3 regions of the Kitasatospora sp. NPDC088548 genome follow, and region 3 is predicted to be linked to each of the others. Evidence: riboswitches for the same ligand, from Rfam matches in the RefSeq annotation. Region 3 holds a riboswitch; each other region holds the start of a gene.
What was found. Region 3 has a riboswitch for cyclic di-AMP ahead of ACIP82_RS00075 (transglycosylase family protein). Riboswitches for the same ligand answer to the same signal wherever they lie in the genome.
Positions count from the first base shown of each region.

Region 1 (6,970 bases), on a different contig from region 3:
CTGCCGCAGGAGCCGATGCTGGTCGAGATCGACGCGCAGGCCGTGATCGGCTGAGCCGCCCGAGGCGGTACGCGCCGGGGCCCGGACGACCAGTCGGCCGTCCGGGCCCCGGCGCTTTCGTCCGCCGTCACCGGCCGGCGGTGACCGCCTGCTCGGCGGCCGCGCCGCGCGCCACCACCCGGGCGGCGCCCTTGGCCTCGCGCCGCTCCAGGGTGCCGGAGAGCAGGGCGACGCCCAGCGCGGCGACGGTGAGCAGCCCGCCGACCCAGTTCGGCGCGTCGTAGCCGAGCCCGGCGGAGATGACCAGCCCGCCGAGCCAGGCGGAGAGCGCGTTGCCCAGGTTGAACGCGGCGATGTTGGCGGCCGAGGCCAGCGTGGGCGCACCGGCGGCCTGGTCCATCACCCGCTTCTGCAGCGGCGCGACGGTGGCGAAGCCGAACAGGCCGATCAGCGGGATGGTGATGATCGCGCCGGCCTTGCTGTGCGAGGCGAAGGTGAAGGCGAACAGCAGCACCGCCAGCACCGCCAGGATCACGTACAGGCTGCGCATCAGCGCGCGGTCGGCGAACCAGCCGCCGAGCAGGTTGCCGACGAACAGCCCGATGCCGAACAGGAGGAGCAGCCAGGTGACGCTGGTGTCGGCGAAGCCCGCCATCTCGGTCATCATCGGCGTGATGTAGGTGAACATCGCGAAGATGCCACCCCAGCCGAACACCGTCATGGTCAGCGCGAGCCAGATCTGCGGCCGGCGGAAGACCGCCAGCTCCGGGCCGAGCCGGGCCCCCTCGGCGCGCCGCTGGACGGGCACCAGCGCGGCGATGCCGGCGAACCCGATCACGCCGAGCGCCGCGACCACGTAGAAGGTGGACCGCCAGCCGAAGTGCTGGCCGAGCAGGGTGCCCATCGGCACGCCGAGGACGTTGGCGGCGGTGAGCCCGGTGAACATCAGGGCGATGGCGCCGGCCCGCTTCTGCGGGGCGACCAGATCGGCCGCGACCACCGAGCCGATCCCGAAGAACGCGCCGTGCGCGAAGGCCGCGAGGATCCGGCCGACCATCAGCAGGCCGAAGGCGGGCGCCACGGCGGAGACCAGGTTTCCGGCGATGAACAGGCCCATCAGCATCAGCAGCATCCCCTTGCGGGGGATCCGGGTGCCGAGGACGGTGAGCAGCGGTCCGCCCACCACGACGCCGAGCGCGTAGCCGGAGATGAGCAGGCCCGCGGTGGGGATGGACACCGAGAAGTCGCCGGCGACCTCGGGCAGCAGGCCCATGATCACGAACTCGGTGGTGCCGATGCCGAAGGCGCTGATCGCCAGCGCCAGGAGCGCGAGGGGCATGAGAGTCTGCTTTCCAAGACGATTGCATGTGCAACTACCAGCGCCGACAATACGTCTACCATCCAGATACTTGCAAGCGCCGGATATTGCCTAGGTGAACATACGCCACGCTTGCCAGCACCCCTCGGCACGATTAGGTTAGGCTCACCTAACTTACTGGAGGTCAGCCATGAGCCCCGTGGACACCACGGCACCCGAGGCGCCGGAGGCGCCCGAACCCACCGCCGCCGAACGGGTCTGCAGTCTGCTCACCGCCACCTCCTCCGTGGTGATCCGCGCCTGCGGCGAGCACCATGAGCTGGACACCCCGATCGCGGTACAGGGCTCCCGGCTGCGCCTCCACGCCCCCCTCGACGCGCCGCTCACCCTCGCCGCCACCCGCGCGCAGGACGGGCTCGCCGTCGTCCTGGACCTCACCGACATCGCCCCGGTCGCCGTCCGCGACCGCGTCCGCGGCCGGCTGTCCCTGGCCGGCCGGCTCCACCTGGCCCACCTCGCCGACGACGGGCTCGGCGTCCACCTGCGCCTGGACGTCGCACACGCCGTCCTCTCCACCCCGTACGGCACCACCGCGCTGACCGGCGCCGACCTCGCCCTCGCCGGGCCCGACCCGCTCGCCCGCTACGAGGCCGGCCTGCTCACCCACCTCGCCGACGACCACCCGGACGCGCTCGCCGTGCTCACCCGCCTGCTCGACCCGGACCTGCTCGCCGAGCGGCCCGGGATCCGCCCGCTGGCCCTCGACCGGTACGGCCTGGTGCTGCGCCTGGACCACCCGCACGGCCACCGCGACGTCCGTCTGGTCTTCCCCGAACCCGCCCGGGACGCGGACGAGTTCGGCCACCGGGTACACCAGCTGCTGACCGCCGCGCACCGCGCGCTGCCCGCCCACCGGATCTGAACCAGGCCACCGGTCAACGTGGCTGACCAGACGTCAACTTCCCTTGGCGTCACGTAAAACCAAAACGGCCGGCCCGGCTCGCGAGAGGATTTCTCGCGAGCCGGGCCGGCCGACTGGGCGTGTCCCGCGCCCAGGGCGCCACTGTCGGTGCGGCGATCACCCGGTCGAGCGGTCACCCGACATGACCATCCCGAGTGGCCGTACGCCCCGCACCCAGCGGTGGTTCTGATGCCCGATCAGATGGCGACGCCGTGCGCCCGCAGGTAGGCGATCGGGTTGACGTCCGTGCCGTACCCCGCACCGGTGCGGATCTCGAAGTGCAGGTGCGGGCCGGTCACGTTGCCGGTCGCGCCCGAAAGGCCGATCTGCTGGCCGGCGGTGACGGTCTGGCCGATCCTGACGCCGATCGAGGACAGGTGCGCGTACTGGGCGTACTTGCCGTCGGCGAGCTTGATCTCGACCTCGTTGCCGTAGGCGCCGCCGTTGCCGGCCTTCACCACGGTGCCGCCCGCGACGGCGCGCAGCGGGGTGCCGGTGGAGACGACGAAGTCGGCGCCGGTGTGGTGGCCGGAGGACCACATCGAGCCGGCCACGCCGTAGGCGGTGCCGAGCTTCGGGCTGGCGACCGGGGAGACGTAGCTGGCGACGCCGGCCACGGTAACCGGGGCCGGGGTGGCGGGCTTGGCGACCTCGATCTTGGTCTGGACTGGGGTCTGCGGGGCGGGCTTGACCGGCTTGGCGGTCTGAACCGGCTTCGGCGCGGCGGCCGGAGCGGCCGGAGCAACCGGGGCGGCCGGCTTGGCGGCCTCGGCCGGAGCGGCGGCCTTGGCGCCGAGCGCGAGCTTCTGGCCCGGGAAGATCAGGTTCGGGTTGGCACCGACGACCGAGCGGTTCTGCTCGTACAGCGCCTGCCAGCCACCCTCGACCTGCTTGGCGTCGGCGATCTTCGACAGGGTGTCCCCGCCGACGACCTGGTAGCTCTGCTCGACCGGCGCGGCTGCCGGGGCGGCCTGCTGCGGGGCGGCGGCCGGGGCGGCGTCGGCGGTCGAGGAGTTGCTCTGCTGGGGCTTCGCGGCCGGCGCGGTGTGGGCCTGGGCGCTGATCGCGGTCACCAGCGGAAGGGCGAAAGCGGCGCCGGTGACGGCGGTGGCGATACCGATGCGGGCGGCGCGGGGCAGGGCGATACGACGAGCCTGTGCGGGCATGGAAGATTTCCTCTCCGACGCCTACGAGGTGAGCTGTCGGGTTCGGGCTGGAGTTGCCCGGCCGCAATGCGGCTTCACCCCAAGCCGGACCGTGAATTCCGGTCCGGCGACTTACCTTTGGGTCCCCCGCTCCTGCCGTACAGAGTTCAGTTCGCACCACCGGGCAGCGGCAGGACTAGGCGTTCCACCCGGTGGCCGCCCGGGCCGTGGCCGGGCGGTCGCTGAACTAAAACCCATCCGTACGGGCTAAGCAATGTCGATCACGTGAAGTCACCACAAAGCCCCGAGGCGTCGTGACACTCCGAATGATCGGCTGCACAGTACGCACACAATCCATTGACCTGGAGCGACCGCCCGGCGACACTCCGCCGATATCCGCGTCAGTACGCATGCGATCACCTACGGAATGCCATTCGCCGACACACCCCCCGGTGACCCTTGTCACGTCGGCCCGCGGGGCGCACGATCGGGCGGTGGCCACCTCCGAGGCCGGCACCCTGCGCCTGGGCACCGCGCAGGGTCGCTGGGTACTACTGGCGACGGTGCTCGGCTCCAGCATGGCGATGCTCGACGGCACCGTGGTGAACGTCGCCCTGCCCCGGATCGGCGCCGATCTGGGCGCCCCCCTCGCCGCCCTGCAATGGACGCTCAACGCCTATCTGCTGACCCTGGCCGGGCTGATCCTGCTCGGCGGCGCGCTCGGCGACCGCTACGGCCGCCGCCGGGTGTTCCTGATCGGCGTGGTCTGGTTCGCGGTCGCCTCGGCGGCCTGCGCCGCCGCGCCCACCATCGGCGTGCTGGTCATCGCCCGCGCCGTGCAGGGCATCGGCGGCGCCCTGCTCACCCCCGGCTCACTGGCGATGCTCCAGGCCGTCTTCCACCCGGACGACCGCTCGGCGGCGGTCGGCCTCTGGTCCGGCCTCGGCGGGGTGTCGGCCGCGGTCGGGCCGTTCCTCGGCGGCTGGCTGGTGGACGGCCCCGGCTGGCGGTGGATCTTCCTGCTGAACGTCCCGCTCGCCGTCCTGGTGGTCGCGGTGGCGGCCCGGCACGTGCCGGAGAGCCGGGACGAGAGTGCGACCGGCCGGTTCGACGTCCTCGGCGCACTGCTCGCCGCCCTGACCCTGGGCGCGATCACCTACGCGCTGACGGCGGCCGGTGGAGGGGTGTCCGCGTCCGTCTGGGTGACCGGCGTGGCCGGCCTGCTGCTGGGGGCGGCCTTCGTCTCGGTGGAGCGCCGCAGCCCGGAGCCGATGCTGCCGCTCGGCCTCTTCTCCTCCCGGCTGTTCACCGCGGTGAACCTGGTCACCCTCTGCGTGTACGCGGCCTTCAGCGGAGTGTTCTTCCTCCTGGTGGTGCAGTTGCAGACGGTCTCCGGGTTCTCCCCGCTGGTCTCCGGGCTGTCCCTGATCCCGGTCACCGTCCTGATGCTGGCCCTGTCGGCACGCGCCGGGCGGCTCGGCAAGCGGATCGGCCCGCGGCTGCCGCTCACCGTGGGTCCGCTGCTCTGCGCGGGCGGTGTGCTGCTGATGCTGCGGATCGGCCCCGGCGCCTCGTACTGGGCGGACGTGCTGCCCGCCGTCACCGTGCTGGGCTGCGGGATGGTGCTGCTGGTCGCGCCGCTGACCGCCACGGTGCTGGCGGCGGTGGAGGTCCGGCACGCGGGCATCGCCAGCGGTGTCAACAACGCCGCCGCCCGGGCCGCCGGCCTGCTCGCGGTCGCCGCCCTGCCCGCCCTGGCCGGTCTCAGCGGCGAGGCCTACCGGGTGCCCGCCTCGGTGGACTCGGCCTTCCACACCGCGATGCTGATCTGCGCCGGGCTGCTGGTCGCCGGCGCGCTGGTGGCCGTCACCACCGTCCGGGGCAATGTGCTGGCCCCCGAGGACCACCGCCCGGTGGCCGAGCCGGACTGCCAGTGGTCCTGCGGCACCAACGCCCCGCCGCTCGACCCGGGCCACGTCGACGCCGGAACGGCCGAGGGCCCCGCCACCGGAACGGCGGCAGGGCCCTCGGCGAACTGACGGCACACCGGCGCAGGCGCGGCGTCAGTGCAGACGGGGCGTCAGAGGATGTCGCCCGGCGCGTACTTGGCGGCCTCCGGGTACGCGGCCGCGACGGCCTCGACCCGGCGGACCACCTCGGCGACCTGGGCGCCGGCCGCACCGGTGAAGGAGAGCCGGTCGGCGAGCAGCGCGTCCAGGGCGGCCCGGTCCAGCGGGATCCGCTCGTCGGCGGCCAGCCGGTCCAGCAGCTCGTTCTCCCGGGCGCCGGCCCGCATCGCCAGCGCGGAGGCGACGGCGTGCTCCTTGATGACCTCGTGCCCGGTCTCCCGGCCGACGCCCGCCCGCACCGCACCCATCAGCACCTTGGTGGTGGCCAGGAACGGCAGGTAGCGGTCCAGCTCGGCCTCGATCACGGCCGGGAAGGCGCCGAACTCGTCGAGGACGGTCAGGAAGGTCTCCAGCAGGCCGTCGAAGGCGAAGAAGGCGTCCGGCAGCGCGACCCGGCGGACCACCGAGCAGGAGACGTCGCCCTCGTTCCACTGGTCGCCGCCCAGCTCGGCGGTCATCGAGGCGTAGCCGCGCAGGATGACGGCCAGGCCGTTGACGCGCTCGCAGGAGCGGGTGTTCATCTTGTGCGGCATCGCGGAGGAGCCGACCTGGCCCTCCTTGAAGCCCTCGGTGACCAGCTCGTGGCCGGCCATCAGACGGATGGTCTTGGCCAGGCTGGAGGGCGCGGCGGAGAGCTGGACGAGGGCGGTGAGCACCTCGAAGTCCAGCGAGCGCGGGTAGACCTGGCCGACGCTGGTCAGCACGTTCTGGAAGCCGAGGTGGCCGGCCACCCGGCGCTCCAGCTCGGCGAGCTTGTCGGTGTCGCCGCCGAGCAGGTCCAGCATGTCCTGGGCGGTGCCGACCGGGCCCTTGATCCCGCGCAGCGGGTAGCGGGCGATCAGCTCCTCCAGGCGGCTGAAGGCGACCAGCAGCTCGTCGGCGACGGTCGCGAAGCGCTTGCCCAGGGTGGTGGCCTGCGCGGCCACGTTGTGCGAACGGCCGGCCATGACCAGCTCGGCGTGCTGGGCGGAGAGACGGCCGAGGCGGACCAGGACGGCCACCGTGCGGTCCCGCACGTGCTCCAGCGACTGGCGGATCTGCAGCTGCTCGACGTTCTCGGTCAGATCCCGGGAGGTCATTCCCTTGTGGATCTGCTCGTGACCGGCGAGCTCGCTGAACTCCTCGATCCGGGCCTTCACGTCGTGGCGGGTGATCCGCTCACGGGCGGCGATGGAGCCGAGGTCGACCTGGTCGACCACGCGCTCGTAGTCGGCGACGGCGGTGGCGGGCACCTCGACACCGAGGTCCTGCTGGGCCTTCAGGACGGCGAGCCACAGGTGGCGCTCGAGGACCACCTTGTGCTCGGGGGACCACAGCTGGGCCAGGGTCGCCGAGGCGTACCGGGAGGCCAGGACATTGGGGATCTGGGGCTTCGCGCTCACGCTTCGCAAGCCTAACAGCCGAGGTCAGCCGGAAC
Region 1 covers NZ_JBIVMI010000003.1:35,204-42,173, reverse strand. The annotation lists gene ACIP82_RS05650 (RidA family protein) at 1-54, shown strand, start outside; gene ACIP82_RS05645 (MFS transporter) at 128-1,339, opposite strand; gene ACIP82_RS05640 (DUF2470 domain-containing protein) at 1,509-2,240, shown strand; gene ACIP82_RS05635 (peptidoglycan DD-metalloendopeptidase family protein) at 2,477-3,445, opposite strand; cyclic di-AMP (ydaO/yuaA leader) riboswitch at 3,449-3,607, opposite strand; gene ACIP82_RS05630 (MFS transporter) at 4,003-5,463, shown strand; gene purB (adenylosuccinate lyase) at 5,505-6,935, opposite strand.
Region 1: linked by a shared signal. The riboswitch ahead of ACIP82_RS05635 (peptidoglycan DD-metalloendopeptidase family protein) and the one ahead of ACIP82_RS00075 (transglycosylase family protein) in region 3 are both predicted to bind cyclic di-AMP.

Region 2 (6,970 bases), on a different contig from region 3:
CCGGCGCTCTCCTCCCGCTCGACCTGCCAGCCGGCCGCGGTCCGCAGCAGGGTGAGCCGGCGCGGGTACACCACCGGCTGGTCGTCGTAGCCGGCCACCCGGACGGCCAGTTCGGCCCCGGCGGTGAGCCGGCCCGGCCCGGCACCGGCGCCGAGCACCAGGTTCCGGTAGCCCGGGTCGACCAACGACAGGCCCGTCGACCCCGCCAGCGCCTGGGCCCGCTCGGTCAGCAGGGCCGCCACCGCGGCCCCGTCATCCGCCACCCGGCCCGCGACCGGCGCCGCCGGGGCGGCCCTGGGCAGCGAGAGCTGGGCCAGTCCGCCCACCGCGAGCAGCAGCGCACCGCGCCGGGACAGCACGCCACAGCGGGCTCCGGCGTCGGTGGCAGAGGTCCGGCCGGTCCGCCTCAGAGCCGGACCACCCCCGCGACGGGCATCGCGCTGACGCTCTCGAAGCGGACCTTGGCACCCGGGTAGGGGGCGTGCACGATCACCCCGCCGCCGGCGTACATGCCGACGTGGTGCATGTCCCGGTAGAAGATCACCAGGTCTCCCGGTCGCGCGTCTGAGAGGCTGACCCGCCGGCCGGCGAACGCCTGGGCCTGCGAGGTCCGCGGCAGGGTCACTCCGGCCTGCTGCCAGCTCCAGTACATCAGACCGGAGCAGTCGAACGCTCGCGGTCCGGCGGATCCGTACACATAGGGCGAGCCGATCATCTTCACGGCGGCGGCCAGCGCGGCGGCACCGCGCTCCGAGGCGGGCGGGACGGTCCCGAGGTCGAGCCGGTCGGTACCGCGGGTGGCACGCTGCTCGGCCTCCCGGGCGTCCTGGGCCGCCATCCTGGCCCGCTCGGTGGCGCTCAGACCGTTGAGCAGCTTCTGCGCCCCGGCCAGCCGCTGCTGGATCTGTTGCTTGCTGTCGGCGAGGGCACGGCGGATCTGCTCCAGTTCGGAGAGCTTGGCGGAGGTCTCGGCCCGGCGCTGGTCGAGCCGGCGCTGGCGCGACACCACCTCGTGCAGCGTGTCGTTCTGCCGCTCGGCGGCCTGGTCGAGGGAGCGCGCCCGGGACAGATAGCCCTCGGGGTCGGTGGAGAGCATCAGCTGGACGGTCTGCGCCAGGCCGCCGGCCCGGTACTCGGCGCCGGCGACGGTGGCGAGGTCGCCGCGCAGCCGGTTGAGCTCGTCCTGGCCGACGGCGATCTGCTGCTGGAGCGTGCCGGCCTCGCTCTGCAGCCGCTGCTGCGCGTCCAGCGCCGCGTTGTACTTCTCCGACGCCTGTTCGGCCTCGTCGTACAGCTGGTCGATCCGCACCTTGACGTCCTTGCGGTTCTGCGGCCCGTCCGGTGAGCCCGGGGCGGCATGGGCGCTGCCGCCCACGGCCACGCCCAGGACGGTGGTGGCCGCCGCGGTCAGCACCAGCGCGCGGGCGAGGGTGTGCGCACCCGACTGTGGGGAACGGCGGTGCACGGCCATCCGACTGCGGCTCCAATTCTGCGTCCCGGCCTGTGGCCGCTCCGGTGCGGGCGGCTCTGGAAGCGGGTGTCCGGTGGCAGACGTTAGCGAGTCCGGGCGAGCGAGTCCAAACCCCTACCAACCCGAATATTTGACCCTGAATCGGACAGGCGTCCGGCCGGCCGGAAAAGCCGCAGGCCCGGCCTCCCGCGAGGGAGACCGGGCCTGCGAAAGCCTGACTCGGGGTCAGAGCCGCACGATGGTGGAGACCGGCATGTTGGAGGCCGACTCGTAGCGGACCGAGGCGCCGGGCTTGGGCGCGTGGATGACCTGGCCGCCACCGACGTAGATGCCCACGTGGTGGTTGTCGCCGTAGAAGATCACCAGGTCGCCGGGCTGGGCGTTGGCGATGTTCGAGCCGATCCGGGTGCCGGCGTTGGCCTGGGCCTGCGAGGTGCGCGGCAGCGACACGTTCGCCTGGGCGTACGCCCAGCTGGTGAGGCCGGAGCAGTCGAAGGAGTTCGGGCCGGTGGCGCCGTAGACGTACGGCGCGCCGAGCTTGCTCTCGGCGGCCGCGATCGCGGCGGCGGCCCGCGAGCCGTTGGCGGCCGGGGCGCTGGGCGCGGACGACGTGGACGGCGTGGACGACGCCGACGGCTTGGTGACGGGCGAGGAGGACGGGGTGCCCAGGTCGCCGCGGCCGTTGTCGCGGGATGCCCGGTCGGCCTCGGCCTTCGCGGTCGCCTTGGCGGCGTCCGCCTTGGCCTTGGCCTCGGCGGCGGCCTTCTCCTCGGCCGCGCGCAGCGCCTCGCGCTCCTGCTCGGTCAGCGTGTTGAGCAGTTCCTGGGCCTTGGCCAGCTTGCCCTGGATCTCCTCCTTGGACGCCTTCAGCTGCTGGGTGGTGGCCTCCAGCTCGCCGAGCTTGTTCTGGGCCTCGGTGCGGTCCTGGTCGAGCCTGCGCTGCTGCTCCTGGAGCTCCTTCAGCTGGCCCGACTGCGAGCTGCCGGCCTGCGTCAGGGTGCCGGCCTGGGTGAGGAAGTTGTCCGGGCTGGAGGAGAGCATCAGCTGAACGGTCGGCGATATGCCGCCGTTGCGGTACTGCTCGCCGGCGATCTCGGCGAGGCCGCCCTGCAGATCGGTCACCTGCGACTGCTGGCGGGCCACCTTGTCCTGGAGCTCGCCGACCTGCTTCTGCAGCTCCTGCTGCTTGGCCTGGGCGCCGTTGTACTGCTCGGTGGCGACCTCGGCCTGCTCGTTGAGCTTGTCGACCTGCTCCTTGACCTGATCCTTGGTCGGCGTCGGGTCGGCGTGCGCGCCCGACTGCGCGGAGAGGGCCACGGCCGCTGCGGCGGCCGCGGTCAGGATGGAGACGCGGGCACGGCCGGCGGGCTTGGGACGACGATGGGACGCCACGAAGGCGGACTCCTTCTTCCTACGTCCGCCTACCGGGTGAGCTGACGGGTTCGGGCCGGAAGCGTGCCCTACGGCGCCTCACCGACCGTTCCACCGGTCGACCTGGCGCCGATTCACCCCGGAGGAACTTGGTTCCCCGGCTCCGCTCCACAGCGTCCCCGACTGCTGGACTCCCCGTCGGGCAGTCACCTGCCCCGCTGCTTCACGAACTCGACGGTAACCCCCGCCGTCACCCGGGATGGGTGATCGACTGCACGGTGGTTCGAGGCATGACCCTAGTAACAGAACCGTGATCCGTTCAAATCCTTGTCAGAAAAAAGACGGAAGAATACCCAAGTTCATTTGTGAATATGACCGAATGTGATCACAACCGCACGCGGGGCTGATCATTACTCACAATGCGGGTCGAGAGCGCCCGACCGGGGCGTGTCCCACATCACAGCAGCGGGCCGGCCCGGCCGGGCGTGTCGACCTATCAGGGAATGTCCGGATCGGGGGCTTCTGCCCCCAATCGACGAACCGTCAGACCCGGCGGATGGCGTTGATCTTCATCGCGTCGGCCTTCATCACCTTCACCACGTCACCGGTGTGCGGCGCGTGCACCACCATGCCGTTGCCGATGTACATCGCGACATGGCTGCGGTCGTCGCGGTAGATGATCAGGTCACCGGGCTGCGCCTGGTCCAGCGAGGGGACCCGGGTGCCGACGCCGGCCTGCGCCTGCGAGGTGCGCGGCAACGAGACATTGGCCTGCTTGTACGCCCAGACCATCAGACCGGAGCAGTCGAAGGTGCTCGGCCCGATGGCACCCCAGACGTACGGCGAGCCCTGCTTGCTCATCGCCTTGGCGACGGCCACCCCGGCGTACCCGCCGGCCTGCGGCAGGCTGCTCAGGTCGGTGCGCTCGCTGCCGCGCGAGGCCCGGTCGTCCTGCTGCTGCTGCGCCTTCAGGGCGGCCCGGTCGGCCGCGCTGAGCGAGTTCAGCAGCGTCTGGGCCTCCTTGAGCTTCTGGTTGACGTCCGCCTTGGCCTGGTTCAGATCCTTGGTGGTGCTGTCCAGGGAGGCGAGGACGGCGGCCGCCTCGGCCTTCTGCTGGTCCAGGCGGCGCTGCTGGTCCTGCAGGCCCTTGAGCGCCTCGGACTGGCTGGAGCTGGCCTGCTGGACGCTGGAGGCCTTGTCCAGGTAACCCGACGGGTCGGAGGAGAGCATCAGCTGCACGGACGGGTCGATGCCGCCGGTGCGGTACTGCTCGCCCGCCACCTCGGCCAGCCCGGCCTGAAGCTGCGTCATCTGGTCCTGGCCGCGGGCCACCTGGTCCTGGAGCTGGTCCGCCTGCTTGCGCAGCTGGTCGGCCCGCTCCTTGGCGCCGTTGTACTTCTCGGCCGCCTGCTCCTGCTCCTCGTTCAGCTGGTCGATCTGCGCCTTCACGTCCTCCTTCTTGGGGGAGGGCGCGGCGTGGGCGCCGACCTGGGCGGAGAGGGCGACCGCGGTCGCAGCGGCAGCGGTGAGCACGGAGACCCGCGCGCGGCTCGGCTGCTTGGGACGGCGGTGGGAGGCCAAAGTGATCGGTTCCTTCTTCCAACGGACTCACCCGTTTGAGTGAGGATCCGGAAAATAGGTTTGACGCCAGACCCTAGTGAAGATCCACGCTTTCCGCCACTCCCCCGATGGCGTGAACCTCCACCGGCGGCCTGACTTCACGGGATCCACACACTGCCGCAAACCGGGCGCTGACCAGCGGTCACTCCGGTCCCTCCGGCATCAGGGCCGGGCCAGCCGGTTCAGCAGCAGGACGGAGGCGACGGGGCGCGCGCCCGCCTTGCGCACGCCCTCCGCGACCTCCCGGTCGGTGGAGACCACCACCACCGGACGGCCCTGCGGCTCGGCCCGCACCAGACGGCGGATCAGCTCGTCCGCCGTCTCCCCGGTCCGGCTGAAGCGCACCCGCACCCCGCGCGGCGGCGCCATGATCACCGGCACGTCCAGGTCCTGCCCGTCGAACACACAGGTGACCTCCGCCTGGGTGCGCTGGGCCAGCATCGCCAGCCCGCCCAGCAACCGGATCCGCTGCTGCTCCAGCGGCAGCGCCGGATAACCGGTCTTGGTCACGTTGTAGCCGTCCACCACCAGATGCACCTGCGGGATCGCCAGCAGCTGGTCCAGCAGCGCCGGATCGTCCTCCGCCAGCCCGCGCCGGGCCACGTCGTGCGGCGAGGCCGAGCCCGGCACCACCGCCTCCACCAGGTCCGCCGGGCGGATCTGGGAGACCGGCAGCGCCAGCTCCCGCTGCAGGCCCTGCGCCGACTGCAGCACGGTGTCCAGCAGCAGCCGCAGCCGCATGTCCTCGACGCTGCGCCCCTCGCGGGCCGAACGGCGGCCCTGCTCGGCGGCGGTCTCCAGTTCGGAGATCCGGTGCCGCAGCCGCCGGGCCTCACTCTCACCCGCGCCGCGCTCGGCGGCCGCCTGCGTCCTCAGCGCCTCCAGCTCGGCGGTGACCCGGCGGGTCTCCGCCTGCGCCCGGCGGGTGTCGCTCTCCAGCGACCGCACCTTCTTGCGCAGCGACTCGGCCTCCTTGCGGACGTCCTCCGACTCGGCCCGCTGCCGGTCCAGGTCCGCCCGGGCGGAGGCCCGTACCTCCGCCAGCTCCGCCTGCAGCTTCTCCGCCAGCCGGGCCGCCTCGGCGGCGGCGCCCTCGGCGCCGGCCCGCTCGGCCTGCTCCCCCGCCTCGGCGACCAGCCGGCTCCAGCCCGCCGACCGCACCAGATAGGCGGCGGCCGCCACGTCCATCGGGTCGGCGGCGCCGGGCACGTGGCCCGCCTCCAGCGCCTTCACCAGGTCCGGCTGGCCCAGCCGCAGCCGCTCCGCTATCCGGAGCCGGAAGGCCGGCTCCGACTCCAGTGCGGCGGCCAGCGCGGTGGCCGCGTACTTGGCCCGCCGGGCCGGCGTGAACTTGGCGTACTGCCGCAGGCTCTGCGGCAGTTCGGCGGGCGGCAGCCCCCCGAGCGCGTCGGCGGCGAGGCCCACCACCCGGCGGCGCACACCCTCGGGCAGCGGCCGGTCGAGCGTCTCGACGGCCCGGTCTGCCGCCGGCTCGTCACCGCCCGACTCCTCGGCGGGGGCCCCGGTACCGGACGGGGCGGCCTCGGCCGCGTCCGGCGCCTGCCCGTCCACAGCGGGCTGCCGCCCCTGCGGCCCGGCGGGCTCCTTCGCTGCGTCCACCACGTCCTCGGCTCCGATCCTCGTCCAGCGGGGTACGGCCCGCGGCCGTCGCCCTCGTCGTCACGCTCCGTGCGTTCTGTCTGTATTGTCCCCGTGCGGTGAACGGCCGCGCACCGTCCACCCCACGGACCGGGCGTCAGCCCTGCTCAGCGGCGGCCTCTCCGGCCTCGGCACCGGGACGGGCCACCAGTTCGACCTGGTCCACCGCGTTGCACCAGCGGCAGCGCACCGACTCGATGGTCTCGCTGAGCACCTCGGTCTCCTCCACCTTGGACTCGCCGGCCAGGTCGAAGTGCAGGTACTCGGTCACCCGGGCGGAGCGGGTCACGTCGAAGCGGGTCAGGTTGCCGCACAGGGTGCAGCGCCAGCGCGTCTCAGCGGTCAGGGCGGGGACGGTCATCGGGGGTCCTCTCGGGTGGTCCCTGGGTGGGCTCAGGCGCTCCCCCCGGAGCCCCGGCGTCGGCGGCGGGAGGCGGGAATGCCCGCCCCAAGCCTATTGCCTGAGGCAACCGTCCCGACCACCGGTCGCGGCGATCGGGACGGTAGCCCACCTGCCGTACAGCGCGGTGTCGCCCGCGCCGGGCGGAGGGATGCTTGGCCGCATGGCGATCACGGTCCTCGACCACACCGGCGCACGCGGCGGGCCCCCGGCCGCGCCCGCCCCGGCCGTCACCTACGCCCTGATCGCGCTCAACACGGTGGTCTTCCTGCTCGGCCCGGCCGCCGGGCTCAACCCGCTCTACGGCCGCGGCCAGGCCAGGGTCTGCGCGGAGCAGCGGTACGAGCAGCGCTGGGGCGCGGTACCGGCCGAGCTGCTGGCCGGCCGCCCGCTGACCGCCGGACAGCTGGCCGAGGCCCCCGACCCGGCGCCCGGCTGCCCGGCCGCCC
Region 2 covers NZ_JBIVMI010000022.1:7,361-14,330, reverse strand. The annotation lists gene ACIP82_RS25625 (hypothetical protein) at 1-359, opposite strand, end outside; gene ACIP82_RS25620 (NlpC/P60 family protein) at 407-1,471, opposite strand; gene ACIP82_RS25615 (NlpC/P60 family protein) at 1,697-2,863, opposite strand; cyclic di-AMP (ydaO/yuaA leader) riboswitch at 2,874-3,028, opposite strand; gene ACIP82_RS25610 (NlpC/P60 family protein) at 3,386-4,423, opposite strand; gene ACIP82_RS25605 (NYN domain-containing protein) at 4,625-6,034, opposite strand; gene ACIP82_RS25600 (hypothetical protein) at 6,219-6,482, opposite strand; gene ACIP82_RS25595 (rhomboid family intramembrane serine protease) at 6,685-6,970, shown strand, end outside.
Region 2: linked by a shared signal. The riboswitch ahead of ACIP82_RS25615 (NlpC/P60 family protein) and the one ahead of ACIP82_RS00075 (transglycosylase family protein) in region 3 are both predicted to bind cyclic di-AMP.

Region 3 (6,970 bases):
ACCATCCGCCAGCCGGTCGAGGCGATGGCCACCGCCGCCGTCGACGCCCTGCTGGAGGAGGTCGGTGCGAACGCCGCCCAGCGCGGGGAGTTCATGTTCCAGCCGGAGCTGGTGATGCGCGGCTCCACCGGGGCCTGCCCGCGGTGAACCGGTGCCGGGGCCCCCGGGGAGCGAACGCTCCCCGGGGGCCCCGGCCGTGCCGCGCTCAGCCCTCCTGGACGGTGGGGCGCTCCTGGTTCACCCGCTGTCCGTCGGCGGCGTCGCCGGTCCGGGTCCCGGTGCGCCGGCCCCGGGCGAGGTGGTCGCGCGGGACCAGTTCGACGGCGTCCTGCGGGTTCGTGGTGCCGGAGAGCGTCATCGCGTCGATGGCGAGATCGGCGTCGAGCGTGACGGTGACCTGGGCCATGTGACTCCTCCTCGGGTACGGAGCAGCAGCATGCCCTGCCGGCGCCCGCGTTGACCACCGGTGGCCCCGCCGGTACCCGGCCGGTGCGCGACGGCCGGGGGAGACAGGCCGAGGCCCCCGGGGAGAGCGACCAGACTCTCCCCGGGGGCCTCGGGGTCGGGGGCGTGCCGGGCACGCCCGGCGGGTCAGACCCGGCCGGCGAAGTCCGGGGCCCAGTTGGCGACGGTCTGGGTCCGCACGCCCGAGCTCGGGTTGGCGGCCTCGACGTACTTCCCGCCGCCGATGTAGATCGCGACGTGGTAGACGCCGGAGTCCTTGCCGTTGTTGGACCAGAACAGCAGGTCGCCCGGGAGCAGGCTGTCCAGCGAGACGTGGGTGCTGGCGGCGGCCTGGTCGGCGGCGACGCGCGGGACGGAGACGCCCGCGGCGCGCAGCGCGGCCTGGGTCAGACCGGAGCAGTCCCAGCCGCCGTTGCCGGTGCCGCCGTAGATGTAGGCCTGACCGACCTTCGACTGGGCGAAGGAGACGGCGGCGGCCATGCTGCCGGTGGCGGTCTGCGCCGGGGCCTGGGTCTGCGCCGGGGCGGCGGGCTTGGCGACCGGCTTGGCGGCGGGCTTGGCGGCGGGGGCCTGCGCGGCCGGGGTCTGCGCGGCCGGGGTCTGGGCCGGGGTCTGCGCGGCCGGCTTGCCGGTGGAGGCGCCGGTGGCGCCCTGGCCGGACTGCTGGGCCTGGCCGCCCTTGCCCAGGGCGAGCTGCTGGCCCGGGTAGATGACGTGCGGACCCTGGGTCAGGGTGCCGCGGTTCAGCTCGTACAGCCGCTCCCAGCCGCCCTGGACGTTGTTCTTGTCGGCGATGGAGGAGAGCCAGTCGCCCGCGATGACGGTGTAGTCGGTCGGCTGGGCCTGGCTGCCGCCCTTGGCCTGGGCGGAGTCGGCGGGGGCCTGGCTCTTCGCCGGGGCCGGGGTCTGCGCGGGGGCCTGCGGGGCGGGCTTCGGCGCGGGGGTGGCGGCCGGGGCAGCCGGCTTGGTGGCGGCCGGCTTGGTGGCGGCCGAGGTGTCGACGGCGGCCGGGGTGCCGCCCTTGGTCAGGCCGGCCTGGACGGAGCAGACGGGCCAGGCGCCGGGGCCCTGCGAGGCGAGGACCTTCTCGGCGACCGCGATCTGCTGGTCCTTGGTGGCCTGGTGGGCCTGCGGGGCGTACGCGGTACCGCCGAAGGCGGCCCAGGTGCTGGAGGTGAACTGCAGGCCGCCGTAGAAGCCGTTGCCGGTGTTGATGGCCCAGTTGCCACCGCTCTCGCACTGGGCGACCTTGTCCCAGGTGGCGACCGGGGCGGCGGAGGCGGTGCCGGTGGTGAGGCACGGGACGGTCAGGCCGACACCCGCGACGCCGACGGCGGCGATCAGGCGGCGGGCGCGACGGGGCAGACTGGTGCCGTTGACGGGCAGCATGAAGACGCGATCCTCTCCCACGCCTGCGAGGTGAGCTGTCGGATTCGGGCTGGAGTTGCCCGGCCGCGCCTTGGCGCGGCTTCACCCCTAGCCCTGAACCGGTTTCGGGAACCGGTCCGGGGCGACTTACCTGTGGGTCCCCCGCTCCTGCCGTGGTGCGTTTCTGCGCTGCCAGCACAACCGACGGCAGGACTCGGCGTTGCGGATGGGCTGGGTTCGTGTAGCCACGAACGGGGAGCACGTTAAGCAGACTCCCGTTCAAACCGCAAACATGTGTGATGTCCGTCACGGTTTACGGGTGAGGGGTTGATTGGCTGTCCACCATGATCAGAAATGACCGATTTTCGGCAACGCCCCTGCGGCCGGACCCAACTGCCTGTGCTTCAGGACGTCAGTACCGACGCGGCCGTCCGGCGGGAGGGCTGCGCGGTGATGGCCAAGGACGAGGACCCGCGTGCCGGGCGCCCGACCGTCAGGCCTCGGGGGGTGCACCGCCGGGCAAAACGCCGCAGAGTGGACATATCGCCCGAACGGCCCCGAACTCCCGTACGCCGCCGGACGATGCGGCGCTGGCCGGCGGTCGGCACGGTGTTCGCCGCGGTCGGCGGCGAGGAGATCCTGCGGCGCTCGCTGACCGGGCGGACGCAGCCCGTCGCGGCCACCGGCATGCCCGGTATGCCCGTGGCCCCGGACGGCCCCACCGACGCCGCCGCGGCCCCCGCCGAGGGCGCGGGCATGGACCACCGGCCCGCCGGGCCGCCGCCCGTCGGCACCTCCGGGGCCGGGCCCGCCGCCGCACCGACCGTCGACCTGGCCGGCCGCCGCTGGTCCGACCCGGCCGGCTGGGGCGGTGCGGTACCCGGCCCGCGGAGCGCCGTCCGGATCGCCGACCGGGTGCTCCTCGACACCGATGCCACCGTGGGCTCGCTGCTGGTCGAGCCGACCGGCGCACTCACCTTCGCCGCCGACCGCACCCTCACCCTCGCCTCGGACGGCAACGTCGAGATCCGCGGCACCCTGGCACTCGCCCCCGAGGGCGCCGCCGTGCACACCGTCCGCTTCCCGTCCGTGGACGAGCGGCGCTTCCAGGGCGACGGCGCCAAGGTGGTCGACACCGACACCGACACCGACACCGACACCGGGCTCTGGGTGACCGGCGCCGGCTACCTGCGGCTGGACGGCGCGGCCAAGACCGCCTGGGTCCGCGCCGACCGCGAGCTGCGGGCCGGTGACACCTCCATCGGCCTGGCCGCCGAGCCCACCGGCTGGCTGCCCGGCGACGAACTGGCCGTCACCCCGACCGGCCCGCCCGACGCCGAGGACTTCTCCGCCCGCTACGACCTGGTCACCGTCCGGTCCGTCAGCGGATCCACCGTCACCCTGGACTCCCCGCTGAAGTACGCCCACCCCCGGGTGACCGCCGGAGGGGGCGTCACCGTCGGCGCCGAACTGCTCAACGTGACCTGCGGCGTCCGGGTCGAGGGCACCGCGAAGGGCCGCGCGCACGTCCACGTCACCGGCTCCCGGCCCGCCGACGTACGGCACGCCGCACTGCGCTGGGTGGGTCCGCGCGCCGACACCGAGGAGACCTGGAAGGGCCAGGACGGCACCGTCCCCGTCACCGCGCCCGTGCTCGGCCGGTACGGGCTGCACTTCCACATGCTCGGCGACACCACCCGGGGCACCGTCGTCGAGGGCGTGGTGGTCCGCGACGCGGGCAGCCACGCCTTCGTGCCGCACGCCAGCCACGGCATCACCTTCCGCAGCTGCGTCAGCCACGACACCTGGGAGGACGCCGCCTGGTGGGACGGCCCGCCGGACACCCGTACCCCGCAGCGCCCGTCCGACGACATCGTCCACGAGTCCTGCGTGGCCTCCCGCACCCGGCTCGAACCCAACCCGCGCGCCTACCGCCTGACGGGGTTCAACCTCGGCGCGGGCACCGGCGGCCGGGCGGTGGACTGCGTGGCCGTCGGCGTCCAGGGCTCCACCGGCGCCTCCGGCCACGAGTGGCCGGAGAACAGCGAGGGGGTGTGGACCTTCCAGCGCTGCCTGGCCCACAACAACCTGCAGGACGGCACCTTCGTCTGGCTGAACGCCCGGCATCACCATGTGGTCACCGAGTTCGCGGCCTACCACAACGGCGGCCGGGGCATCGAACACGGCGCCTACCTCAACGACTTCGACTACACCGCGAGCGTGCTGTACGGCAACGCCGCCGGGGGAGTGGCCCCGCACGCGCTCGGCCGGGACAAGGGCAGCCTCTTCGACGGGCTGCTGATCGACGCCGCCGGGCACGAACTCGCCGGGGAGGCCGTCACGTTCAGCCGCAGCCGGTTCACCGGCTACCGGAAGGCCGGGGTCGCCTTCCGCGCCGCCGCGGACGGCAAACCGGACGATATGGCCGTGCTGGACTGCGAGTTCGGCGGCAACGAGCTCTGGATGGACCCGGAGTCGGCGCCGCCCAGGAGCATCGTGCTGCGCCGGGCCGGGCGCTCCGAGGCGCTCCAGGTGCGGAAGGCGGACGGCGGCGGTACGGCGCAACCGCAGTGGAACGCCGCCGTCGGGCCGGTGCCGGCGCTCGCCGCCCGGGCCCGGCCGGTGCAGCCGCCCGCGCTCAGGCTCAGAGGCGCCGCCGCGCCCACCACCCGGGTGGGCGGCCGCTCCTGAGCCGTCCGGACGTCCGCAGGGCCCGGAACGGAGGCGTTCCGGGCCCTGGCGTCGTCGGACGGCCGCGCTATTCGGCGGCGGTCTCCCCGCTCTCCCCGGCGTACGCCCCGGGGTCGGGGACCGGCAGCGCGGCCAGGTAGGTGGAGGCGATCAGCTGGCCCACCGTCGGGTAGGCGCCCAGCGGCGCGGCGCTCGGGCAGCCGGTCTCCTCGGCGGCCGTGGCGAGCAGCTCGGAGTCGGCCTCCGGGCCGATCACCAGCGGGGCCAGCGCGGGGCGCTGGGAGCCGGTCTCCTTGAGGTGCGCGACGGCGGCGGCCACCGAGCCGGGCACGTCCAGCGCGGCCGGGACGACCGGGACGGCGAGCCGGGCGGCCAGCAGCACCCCGGTGACCCCGGCGGCGGCGGTGGCCTCCTCGCCGCCGACGGTGGTGAGCACCACGCCGTCCGCGGCGGTCGCGATGGCGAACAGCCGGGCGCGGTCGGCGCGGGCCAGACCGGCCTCGGAGAGGCGGACGTGGACGGCCTCGGCCAGCAGCGGGTGCGGGCCCAGCACGTCGGTGACGGGGGCGCCGTACTCGGCGGCGAGCGCGTGGAGTTCGGCCAGGAAACCGTGCGGGCCGGGAACCAGCGGCACCACGACCGGCGCGGGCAGGCCCGCCCCGGCGGCCTGGGCCAGCAGCTCGGCGACGGTGCGCTCGTCCCCGGTGCCCTCGAAGTCGCCGTCCCCGACCGGGAGGTACCCGGCCGTGGTCTGGACGCCGTTCTGCTCGCTGCGGACGATCGACAGCAGTTCCTCGACGACGGAGCGGGACTCGGGCCCGGCGGTCGCGGGCACGGCGAGCACCAGGGCCGGGGAACCGGCCGGAATCTCGGGGCGCTCGGGGCGGCGGTGGCGCCCCCGCGCACGGGAGCCTGGGGTTCGGACGGGCAGTGGCGCGCCCGGGATGGCTGCGGTGCTCATGGCGGAGATCGTAGGACATCGCTCCGCCGGTCCCGCAGTCGGCTGCCGTTCCGAGGGCGGTGACCCACGCCGAATCAGGACATAACGCACCCAATCCCGCGCAGTGGCCGGTATCGCCTTCGACGCGGTCGGCCGGGGCGGGAGTTGCGCCTTCCCGGCGTGAGATGTCTCACAGGCCGGAAGGGGTCTGACGGAGGGTCACGGAGGCGCGACTCCCGGCGCTGGAAGATCAACATTCAGCGGGGGGTCGCTTACGGGCGGTTATCGGCGACTTGCCGATTCAGTCGGCTATGTCCGCTTACGGGCTGCCGGGCGGCGGGTGGTGAAGAGTTCCGGCCGATCCGTTAAAGAGGCCGTGCACCTGCACTGTCCCGTGCTGATGCACGTGCACTGGAGCTATCATCACGTCAAGTGAGGCGTTATGCCGGGCCGGTACGGGGCCGGTCCAGTCGTTCGGCCTGTGCCGGGGGCGCCGCGCTGGACGACCACTCCGGAGCTCTTCGGGAGATTTCTATGCACGACAGGTACGACACGAACGACCCGTACAACGGGATGGCGGCTGCGGACCTCGAGAACGTGGTCTGGCAGAAGAGCCTGCACAGCAACTCTCAGGGCAACTGCGTCGAGTTCGCCGCTCTGCCGGGAGGGGACGTGGCGATGCGCAACTCGCGCTTCCCGGACGGTCCCGCGCTCATCTACACCCGGGCCGAGATCGCGGCGCTGCTGCTGGGTGCCAAGGACGGGGAGTTCGACCACCTGGCGGTCTGACCGGCCGTCGCCTTCACCATCGGGGGGCCGTCGTGGGTGCTGACACCGCGGCGGCCTGTGTCTGACGGCGCCCATTCCCTGGTACGGGCGCCGTCGCGCCGGGCCGTTCTTCCGGTCGTGTGCGGCCGCGAGTACGGACGGCCCGACCGAACAGGTCACCTGCCCCGCCGCCCGGCTTGATGTCCGCTCCGATGCCTGCCCTGATGTACGCGCTGACGCCGGGCCGGGCCGCCGGCCGGGACCGTCGAGCAGGGGTGTGCCGCCCGTGCCCGCGCCTCCTGTGCTCAAGCCGCTCGTGCCCACTGTCGCCGCCCTGCCCGGTCCGGAGCTAGGCCGAGCGCCGGTGCCGTCCGCCGACCTCGGGGGTCGCGCACTGCTCCGCCTCGAAGAGCGCCCAGACCACCTTGCCGCCGCCCAGCGGGTGCCAGCCCCAGGAGCGGCTGAACGAGTCCACCAGGTGCAGCCCGCGGCCCGACTCGGCCACGAAGTCCGCCTCCCGTGCCACCGGGCCGATGCTGCTGGGGTCGCTCACCGCGCAGACCACCTGCGGGGCGCGGTGAACCAGGCTTATTCGGATCGGCAGCCGGCCGTCCGCCGCCTGGGTGGGACAGTCGTAGCCGCCCAGGGCGCCGCCGGCCGGGTCGGGCCGTGCGCCGATCGCGTGCCGGAGGGCATTGGTCACCAGCTCCGAGGCCACCAGCGCGACATCGTCGAACA
Region 3 covers NZ_JBIVMI010000001.1:10,249-17,218, reverse strand. The annotation lists gene ACIP82_RS00085 (LacI family DNA-binding transcriptional regulator) at 1-147, shown strand, start outside; gene ACIP82_RS00080 (hypothetical protein) at 206-406, opposite strand; gene ACIP82_RS00075 (transglycosylase family protein) at 592-1,875, opposite strand; cyclic di-AMP (ydaO/yuaA leader) riboswitch at 1,862-2,032, opposite strand; gene ACIP82_RS00070 (hypothetical protein) at 2,416-4,524, shown strand; gene ACIP82_RS00065 (hypothetical protein) at 4,592-5,485, opposite strand; gene ACIP82_RS00060 (DUF397 domain-containing protein) at 5,999-6,253, shown strand; gene ACIP82_RS00055 (ATP-binding protein) at 6,582-6,970, opposite strand, start outside.